Regions from separate parts of the Microbacterium sp. ZW T6_19 genome, predicted to be linked through region 2. Evidence: riboswitches for the same ligand, from Rfam matches in the RefSeq annotation. Region 2 holds a riboswitch; the other holds the start of a gene.
What was found. A riboswitch is a leader RNA that binds a small molecule or an ion and turns the genes downstream of it on or off. The one in region 2 is predicted to bind thiamine pyrophosphate.
Positions count from the first base shown of each region.

Region 1: another riboswitch for thiamine pyrophosphate. It lies ahead of ACI3KT_RS17855 (ECF transporter S component); the one in region 2 lies ahead of thiO (glycine oxidase ThiO).

Region 1 covers NZ_JBJDRH010000016.1:53,038-57,852, reverse strand. The annotation lists gene ACI3KT_RS17865 (energy-coupling factor transporter transmembrane component T family protein) at 1-63, opposite strand, end outside; gene ACI3KT_RS17860 (ABC transporter ATP-binding protein) at 60-1,520, opposite strand; gene ACI3KT_RS17855 (ECF transporter S component) at 1,517-2,155, opposite strand; TPP riboswitch at 2,146-2,257, opposite strand; gene ACI3KT_RS17850 (D-alanyl-D-alanine carboxypeptidase) at 2,313-3,779, shown strand; gene ACI3KT_RS17845 (ABC transporter ATP-binding protein) at 3,868-4,815, opposite strand, start outside.
Region 2 covers NZ_JBJDRH010000011.1:37,791-42,605, reverse strand. The annotation lists gene ACI3KT_RS15575 (thiazole synthase) at 1-678, opposite strand, end outside; gene thiS (sulfur carrier protein ThiS) at 707-958, opposite strand; gene thiO (glycine oxidase ThiO) at 955-2,142, opposite strand; TPP riboswitch at 2,135-2,234, opposite strand; gene thiE (thiamine phosphate synthase) at 2,246-2,929, shown strand; gene ACI3KT_RS15555 (family 43 glycosylhydrolase) at 2,937-4,484, opposite strand; gene ACI3KT_RS15550 (beta-glucosidase) at 4,481-4,815, opposite strand, start outside.

The DNA.
Region 1 (4,815 bases), on a different contig from region 2:
GAGCGCCGATCGCGGCGCGATCGGGCCGCGGCGCTCGATGCGCGCAGTGAGGGGATCGATCACGGGCTCACCTCGAACCGACGGGCGTGCAGGGCCTGCAGCACTGCCTCGTCGTGACTGATCGCGACGATCGCGGCTCCGTCGTCGCGGAGCGCCGCGATGATCGCGACGAGTTCGGCCCAGGTCGTCGCATCCTGCCCGAACGTCGGCTCGTCGAGCACGATCATCTGCGGCCGCGTCGCCAGGGCCGCAGCGACCGTGAGCCGACGCTTCTCGCCTCCTGAGAGCGTGTACGGGTTGGCCTCGGCGAGCGCCGAGAGCCGCAGCCTGTCGAGGAGTTCGTCGGTGCGGCGCGCGATCTCGGCCTCGTCGAGGCGCAGCGCTCGAGGACCGACGGCGAGCTCCTCACGCACCGTCTTCGCGAGAAGCTGGTGCTCCGGCGTCTGCAGCACCGTCGCGATGCGGGTGAGCAGCGACGTCGACGACCACCGGAACGGGTCAGCTCCTTCACCCGAAGACAGCGCCGCTGTGGCCGTGACCCGACCGCTCTCGGCGGGGATGAGCCCCGCGACCGTCAGGCCGAGCGTCGATTTTCCCGCGCCGTTCGGACCGGTGATCCCGATGACCTCGCCCGCATGCACGTCGAGGTCAAGGGGTCCCGCCACGGCCACTCCTCGGCTGCGCGCCACGGTGAGGCCACGGGCTTCGATCAGCCGTTCACCGGGGGCGAGGGCGGGCGGCGGCGGCACGGCGGGCGGATGCTCGGGAACCCAGACACCGGACGCCGCCAGTTCCGCTCCGCGCGCGCCCAGCACCTCGTCGGGCGGACCGTCCGCGAGCACGACCGTGCCTTCCCGCTCGGCCCCCAGCACGATCACCCGCTCGACGAGCGGCAGCCAGACGTCGATGCGGTGCTCGATCACCACGAGCGTGGCGCCGGTGACATCGAGCGCGGCCGCGACGGCGTTCCGCACGTCCTGAACACCTACGGGGTCGAGGTTGGCGGTCGGCTCGTCGAGCAGGATCGCGCCCGGCCTCATCGCCAGCACACCGGCGAGCGCGAGGCGCTGCTTCTGTCCTCCCGACAGCGCGGCCGTGGATCTGTCGAGGGGAACGGCGAGCCGAACGGCATCCAGCGCCGACCGCACCCGGTGCCAGATCTCGGGGCGGGGCACGCCCAGGTTCTCGCAGCCGAAGGCCACGTCATCCCCGACACGGGCGAGCATGGTCTGCGTGTCGGGGTCCTGCAGGACCATCCCGACTCTGCCGCGAGCCTGCGCGGCAGGCAGGCCGTCGACGAGAAGCGAGCCGTGCGTCTCCCCCTCGTCGGCTCCGCCCAGCACGCCGCCGAATCCCTGCAGCAGGGTCGACTTGCCCGAGCCGGAGGCGCCGAGCAGCAGCACGCGCTCCCCCGGCGATATGGCGAGGTCGATCTCTCGCACCGCCCAGCGCAGCCGCGTGGCGTACCGCCAGCCCCAGCCGCGCGCCTCGAGAGCGGCGGGGTTCGCCGCGCCGGTCACACCCGTGCGGCGACCTCGCGACCGGCGGCGAAACGGCTCAGCGCACCGGTCGCGGCGAGGCCGCGGGCGATCAGCCACGCGCCGATGCCGGCGATGACGGCACCCGAGACGGTGCTCGAGGCGATGTAGATGACGGTGAACGCGGTGTCGGCTCCGGCGTACCAGAGGATCACGTCGTTGATGCCGCAGGCGACGCCGGCGGCGGCGCCGGCGAGGATCGCGACGGGCAGCTTCCACACCCCGTAGAGGAACAGCAGGAAGATGAGTTCGGCGCCCAGACCCTGCACGAGGCCCGAGACGATCGTGAGCGGACCCCACACGTTGCCGACGAGCGCGGAGATGACCGCGGCGACCAGTTCGGTGTACAGCGCGGCCCCCGGCTTGCGGATGATCAGCCCGCCGAGCACTCCGGCGATCAGCCAGGGCCCGTTGACGAGCGCCTGGACACCGGGGAGCAGCGGTTCGAGCAGCGTACTGGGGCCCTGGTAGCCGACGTTCCACAGCACGAAGATCAGGGCGCAGGCGACGGCGATGACGCTGGCCACGACGATGTCGACGACGCGCCAGCGCCACAGCTGGGCGTTGCGAAGACCGGACGCCGTGCCGGTCGTGGAAGCGGACGTGGAAGTACTCATCTGAACTCCTCCCTGCGCCGGCATTATCCGGATCAGGTTCGACGGTCGAAGCGCGATTCGCTCCCTCTCAGCCCGGCTCGCCGGACTCCCGTGGTTGTTCTGTCGATATTACCCGTCGTACCGGTGTTCTGTGAGCGGAGTTCGGTACCGTAGGCAGGTGACCGCTCCTGACTCCGCCGAGGCCACTGCACCTGTGGGCGATGACGTGACGACGGATGCTGCGGCAGAAGCCTTCGACGACCTCGATGCACTGGTCTCGGCTTCCGTCGCTCCCGACGCTCGCTGGGCCGAGGGCGACGACCACGCCACCGCCCTGACCTGGATCGATCCTGCCCAGGTGGCCGACGCCTCACCCGCTGCCGACGGTGACGATGCGGCCTCGCTCTTCACCGGCGCACATCTCCGGTCGGCCGTCGTCCGGCCAGGGGTGCTCGTGCCCGTCGGCGTTCTGCTCGCGCTCGTCGGCGCCTACACGGGCACGACGCTGCTGTGGCCGCTGCACGAGATCGCCCCCACGGTGCAGGCCGTGGAATTCTCGACGACACCGGCTCAGGCCGCCGCGATCACGTGGCCCGCGCAGGGAAGCGCCGCCGTCGGGATCGCAGGTGTCGGCACACTGGCGTCTTCGACCGATCCTGCGGCGATCGCGAGCATCTCCAAAGTGGTCTCGGCCATGATGGTGCTCGATCGGATGCCGTTGGCTCCCGGAGAGCAGGGTCCCTCGTTCTCGTTCACCAGGGCCGACAGCCAGTCGTACCTCGCATACAAGCGCAGCGACCAGTCGGCTCTCGACGTGCCCGTCGGCGGCTCGCTCACCGAGTACCAGATGCTGCAGGGCGTACTGCTCGGCTCGGCCAACAACTACATCGACCGGCTCGCGAAGGAGATCTGGGGATCGGATGCCGCGTTCGCCGACGCGGCGGCGACCTGGCTGAGCGAGCGCGGAATCAGCGGCATCACGATCAAATCTCCGTCGGGGTTCGACGAGCGCAACGTGGCGACGCCCGAAGCCCTGATCGCGGTGGCGCAGAAGGCCATGCAGAATCCGGTGTTCGCCGAGATCGTCGGCACGACGTCGGTCGACCTGCCCGGAGCCGGAACCGTGCGCAACACGAACGGGATGATGGCCGATTCCGGGGTCGTCGGGGTCAAGACCGGCACCCTCCATGAGAGCTGGAATCTGCTAACGGCGAAGGATGTCACAGTGGGCGATACGACCCTGCGACTGTATGCGTCGGTGCTCACGCAGGAGGACGACGACATGCGCCTCGCGTCGACGCGCTCGCTGTTCTCGCAGGTCGAGAACGAGCTGCAGACTCAGGCGCCGACGGTGCCCGAGGGCACTGTCGTCGGCTCCGTGGAGACCCTCTGGGGTGCCGAGGTCGACATCGTGACGGACGCGGATGCCGACGTGGTGCTGTGGAACGGCGGAATCGCGACGACGACCGTGGAGTTCGACCTCGACGAGAAGCGCAAGGCCGGCGCAGAGGTCGGCACGCTCACGACGACCGGCCCGGTGAACACGGCGACGACGGAACTGGAGCTCGCGGGAACCGTGCAGGATCCGAGCCCGTGGTGGCGGCTCACGCATCCGCTGGAGCTGTTCGGTCTGACCGACAAATAGCCGCCCGCGCAGAGCCACCCGCCTGCGGTCCCCGCCGTACGCAGATGCCCCGTCCCGGATTCCGGGGCGGGGCATCTGCGTACACGAGTCAGGCCTTGGGAGCCTCACCCCGGTTCTCGACCACGGCTTCCGCCGCGGCGATCTCGGCGGCCGGGCTCTCAGCTCCGACCACAGCGCCGACGCGCGCGGCATCCGCTTCAGCCTCGGCGTCTCCCGTGACGACGACCGGCGTCGTGCCCGTGAGAGCCTCTTCGGCGTCGATGTCGGCGGCCGCCTGCTCGAACTGCGACTGGTACAGGCGCCAGTACGCGCCCTGCGCCGTGATGAGCTCGTCGTGCGTGCCCTTCTCGACGATGTCGCCGTGCTCCATCACGAGGATGAGGTCGGCATCGCGGATCGTCGACAGGCGGTGAGCGATCACGAAGGAGGTGCGTCCTTCGCGCAGCGCCGCCATGGCGTGCTGCAGCAGCAGCTCGGTGCGGGTGTCGACGGCCGACGTGGCCTCATCGAGGATGAGGATCGACGGCTTGGCGACGAACGCACGGGCGATCGTGATCAGCTGCCGCTCACCGGCCGAGACGTTCGAGGCGTCCTCGTCGAGCACGGTGTCGTAGCCCTCGGGGAGGGCGTGCACGAAGCGGTCCACGTACGTCGCCTTGGCGGCGGCGAGCACCTCGTCGTCGGTCGCGGTCGAGCGTCCGTAGCGGATGTTCTCGCGGATGCTCCCGGCGAACAGCCACGGGTCCTGCAGCACCATGCCGGTGCGCGAACGCAGGTCGTCGCGCGTCATCTCGGAGATGTCCTGCCCGTCGAGCAGGATGCGCCCGCCGCTGAGCTCGTAGAACCGCATGATCAAGTTGACCAGCGTGGTCTTGCCGGCGCCGGTCGGGCCGACGATCGCCACAGTCTGACCAGGCTCGACCTGGAAGGAGAGATCGGTGATGAGCGGGCGGTCCTCCGAATAGGAGAACGCGACGTGCTCGAACTCGATGACTCCCTTGCCGTCGACGACTGTGGGGGCGTCTTCGGCATCCGG
Region 2 (4,815 bases):
CATTCTCGCCGGGTCCTGCGCCCGGGTGACGGCGCTCGCGAGCAGCACGGCGTCCACTCCGAGCTCCATCGCCAAGGCGGCGTCCGAGGCGGTGCCCACGCCTGCGTCGAGGATCACCGGCACCGCAGCGCGGGAGACGATCGTCTCGATGTTGTGCGGATTGAGGATGCCGAGACCGCTGCCGATCGGCGAACCGGCCGGCATGACGGCGGTCACGCCCACGTCCTCCAGGCGCCGGGCGAGGGCGGGATCGTCGTTCGTGTAGGCGAACACGCGGAAGCCGGAGGCCACCAGCTCTTCGGAGGCCCGGAAGAGCTCGACCGGATCGGGCAGCAGCGTCTCCTCGTCCGCGATCACCTCGAGCTTGACCCAGTCGGTCTCGAGGGCCTCCCGCGCCAGCTGCGCGGTGAGAACCGCGTCTCGGGCCGTGTAGCAGCCGGCGGTGTTCGGCAGGGCACGGATGCCGAGCCGATCGAGCATCGCGAACACCGAGTCCCGCGCCTCCGGGGCGAAGCGGCGGATGGCGACCGTGGTGATCTCCGTCGCCGACTCGATCAGCGCGTTCTCCAGCAGCGAGAGGCTCGTGGCACCGCCGGTTCCCATGATCAGTCGCGAGGAGAACTGCTCCCCCGCGATGATGAACGGGTCGACGACGGCGGCCTGTGCGGTGAGGCTCATAATGTGCTCCGATTCGTGTGCGGGCGGCTCAGCCGCCCTGGACGGCCGTGACGATCTCGACCTCGTCGCCGTCGGCGACCGTGCAGACGGCCCACCGGCTGCGCGGGACCACGGCACCGCCGAGAGCTGCGGCGATACCCAGTCGGCCGCCGTCGACGCGAGAGCCGTCGTCTCGCAGCACGTGTCCGGTGAGGTCCGAGACGAGATCGCGCAGTGTGGAGCCCGCGGCCACCTCGCGGTCGGCGCCGTTCAGGCGAACGGTCTGCAGACTCGTCATCATGAGCCTTTCGGTCGGGCGCCGACGAGGTCGACGACAGCGGGAGGTGTCCAGGCGGCGGCCTCTCGCGGTCCGCCCGCCGTGGCGGCCGTGAAGCGCCACGGGTCCATGGCGGACCGGACGTTCTCGTCGATCGGGCGCCCCTCGGCCAGATCCGACGCGACCGCCGCCGCCAGAGGAGCGAGCAGCACTCCGTGCCGGTCGAACCCCGTGGCGACGAGCACGCCTTCCTCGACGACGCCGAGAAGCGGCACGGCATCGGGGCTCCCCGGGCGAGGACGTGCGAGCATCTCGACGATCTCGCACTCGCTCACGCCGGGGACGACCGTGTCGGCCTCGCGAAGCAGGGCGAGCACGGACCCGGCGTGCACTCCCTCGACGCCGCCCTCCCGCACGGAGGCTCCGAGCACGATCGTGCCGTCGTCCCGCGGGACGAGGTACACAGCACGCCCCCGCACCTGCGCACGGACGGTGCGCGTGATCAGCGGACGCAGCGCCGGCGGGACGCGCAGGCGGAGGACGTCGCCCCACACGGGCCGGAGCGGGAGCGCGGGGATGCCGCCGATCAGGGCCGCCCCGAGGCCGGCGGCCACGATGACGACGTCCGCGCGGTGATGCTCGCCGGATGCCGACAGCAGACCGCTGACTCCCTCGAGCGTCCAGGTCACCGCGGTTACGGCCTCTCTGCGGACGCGGTCGCCGAGCAGGTCGAGGAGCGCCGCTGCGAGCCGCCGCGGATCGATCTGATGGTCGTCCGGAGTGAACACGGCAGAGGTGACGGCGGGGCCGAGCGCCGGCTCGAGGTCGCGAGCGGCCGTGCCCGTCAGCCGTTCAGCCCGGTGCCCCCGCGTGCGCTGAAGCTCGGCCGCGGCGCCGAGCGCTTCACGGTCCGCGCCATCCACGCCGACCGAGAGCGTCCCGTCCGTGCGGTGCCCGAGCGATCGCCCGCTCGTCACCGACAGACGCTCGACGAACGACGGGTACTTCTCGGCCGATGCCTGCATGAGCGGAGTCAGCTCGTCCTGCCCCCATGCCATCTCGGCGGCATGAGCGAGCATCCCGGCGGCGGCGAGGCTCGCGCCGCGGGCAGGTTCAGGGTCGAAGACCGTCACCTCGTGGCCCCGCACGACCAGTTCCTCGGCGGTCGCCAGACCGATGATCCCGGCGCCGATCACAGCGATGCGCATGCGTGCCCTTTCCTACGACGGCATTATCCGTTTCAGGTTCAGCGGTCGGCACGTGGCCCTCTCAGCCCCTGTGGGCTCCCGCGGACCCCTCTACTCTAGGGCTATGACCGCGCTTCTCCCCCTCGTCGACGCACCCCGCCCGACCCGCGAGGAGCGCCTCGCCCTGCTCAACGCAGCACGGCTGTACGTCTGCACGACCGCTCGCACGGCGACCGGCGACCTCGAGGAGTTCCTCGATGCGGCCTACGCGGGCGGGGTCGACATCATCCAGCTGCGTGACAAGGACCTCGAAGCCCGCGCCGAGATCGAGGCGCTCGAGATCCTCGCCGCCGTCGCGCGCAGACACGGAAAGCTGTTCTCGGTGAACGACCGCGCCGACGTCGCCGCTCTCGTCGGCGCCGACGTGTTCCACATCGGTCAGGGCGATCTGACCACCGCGCAGGCACGGCGGCTGCTCGGCGACGACGTGATCATCGGGCGGTCGACGCATTCGATCGCACAGGCCGCGGAGGCGGACGCCGACACCGCCCTCGACTACTTCTGCGTCGGCCCGGTGTGGGAGACGCCGACGAAGCCCGGACGCGCGGCGATCGGCACGGGTCCCCTGCGCGCGGTCGCCGCATCCGGGACGAGCAGGCCCTGGTTCGCTATCGGCGGCATCGACGAAGGTCCTCGCCTCGACGAGGTCGTCGAGGCCGGTTCGCCACGCATCGTCGTCGTGCGGGCGGTGACCGAGGCACTCGATCCCGCCGGGGCGGCCGCATCGCTGCGCGCGCGGCTGCGCTGACGCCCGCTCAGCGCGGGTGGTACTCGACGCGCGCGACACGGACGACGCTGTCGGTCTCCGCTGCGACGCTCGTGGCGTACGCGCCGAGCCACAGGCCGAGGAATCCTCCGGACGAGAAGGAGTCGAGGCTCGTGCCGTCGACCGTCGCGACGCGCAACGGCTGTGATCCTTCGACGCCTGCGAGCAGTTCGTAGTCCTGTCCTCGTGCCCGGCACGTCAGCTCGACGCCCTCGGCCAGAGGACCCGTCAGCGTGATCGTCCCCTGCTCGGCCGACTCGCCTGCACGCACTAGGGTCGCCGTGATCCGTGCAGCATCCGCTTCTCCCCCGCCGAGTACAGCCAGGCGCATGTGATCGCGCTCGGATTGCCGGATCAGCAAGCCGGTCTCCTCGCCGGGGGCCAGCCGTCCGGACAGCCTCAGCGTGAAGTCGAGATCCGGATGCTGCTGCCTGACGCCGAGGAACGCGAACGGCTGCGGGTCCGTCGGCCCCTCCGGACGGATCGGCAGCAGCCACTCGCCGTCCACCGCATCGGCGACCTCACCCGGCAGCGCGCGCACCGAGGTCCAGCGTCCGTCGTCCGGGGCGATCGTCGCAGAGCGCTCCTGACGCCCCTCGCCCGCGAAAGGCACCTCGACCTGGTCCGGTACGCGCCCCTCTCCCGGCGCGAAGACCGGCCAGCCGTCTTCCCACTCGACCGGAACCAGGAACGTCTCGCGCCCGAGATTCGCATGGAGCCCGCCATACGGCCGCATGCCGAGAAGCACGGCCCACCAGCTGTCGTCAGCAGCCTGCACGAGATCAGCGTGGCCGACCGCGACGACGTCCGCCGTGCGACCGAGCTGGCGGTGGCTGAGCACCGGATTCGCCGGGTTCCCGACGTAAGGTCCGGTCACGGCATCCGCCCGCGCCACCGAGACCGCATGATGCATCTCCGTGCCGCCCTCCGCCGCGACGAGGTGATAACGCCCGTCGACCTTGTACAGGTGCGGCCCCTCGGCCCAGACGGCCCCGATCAGCGCGCCCCGCCAGATCACATGCTCGGGACCGGTGAGCGCCCTGGCCTCGGGATCGAACTCGCGCAGCCAGATCTCGGTCTGATCGTGCCACTGCGGACTTCGGGCGAGCCTCGTCCCCTGCACCCACGCCCTCCCGTCGTCGTCGAAGAAGAGCGAGGGGTCGATGCCGTCGGCGCCCAGCCACACCGGCTCGCTCCAGGGACCCGCGGGGTCGGTCGCCGTGATCACGAAGTTCCCACCGCGTGCCGGATCGTTCTGGTCGACGAGCGTGCAGATCACCCAGAAGAGGCCGTCATGGTGGCGCAGCGTGGGCGCGTAGAGCCCGCTCGACGACGCCATGCCCGCCATGTCGAGCATCCCAGGCCTGTCGACGGCGTGCCCGATCAGCTCCCAGCGGGCGAGGTCGGTGCTCCGATGGATCGGGAGCCCCGGCAGGTACTCGAACGACGAGGTGACCACGAAGTACTCGCCGTCCACCCGGCAGATCGAGGGATCGGGATGGCAGCCCGGCAGGATCGGGTTGCGGACCAGGGTCATCCCGGGATGACCTCGGAGCTCACCGACCGCGGGTCCACGGGCGTCAGCGCATGGGCGGCCCCCGTGATCCGCACGGCCGCGCGGCGAGTGACATCCGTCGCGGCATCCGCACCGACCCACACCTGCACATCGCCGGGCTCGACGATGCGCACCATCGATCGGTCGCTGAACGCGAAACGCTGTGTCGGCACGCTGAACGCGACGTCGGCGGATTCGCCCGCGTCGAGCGTGAGACGGTGGAACGCGAGCAGCTGCGCGTCAGGGCGGGTGACGGATGCCACGACGTCGTGCCCGTACAGCTGGAGCACGTGATCAGCCGGCACGGAGCCGG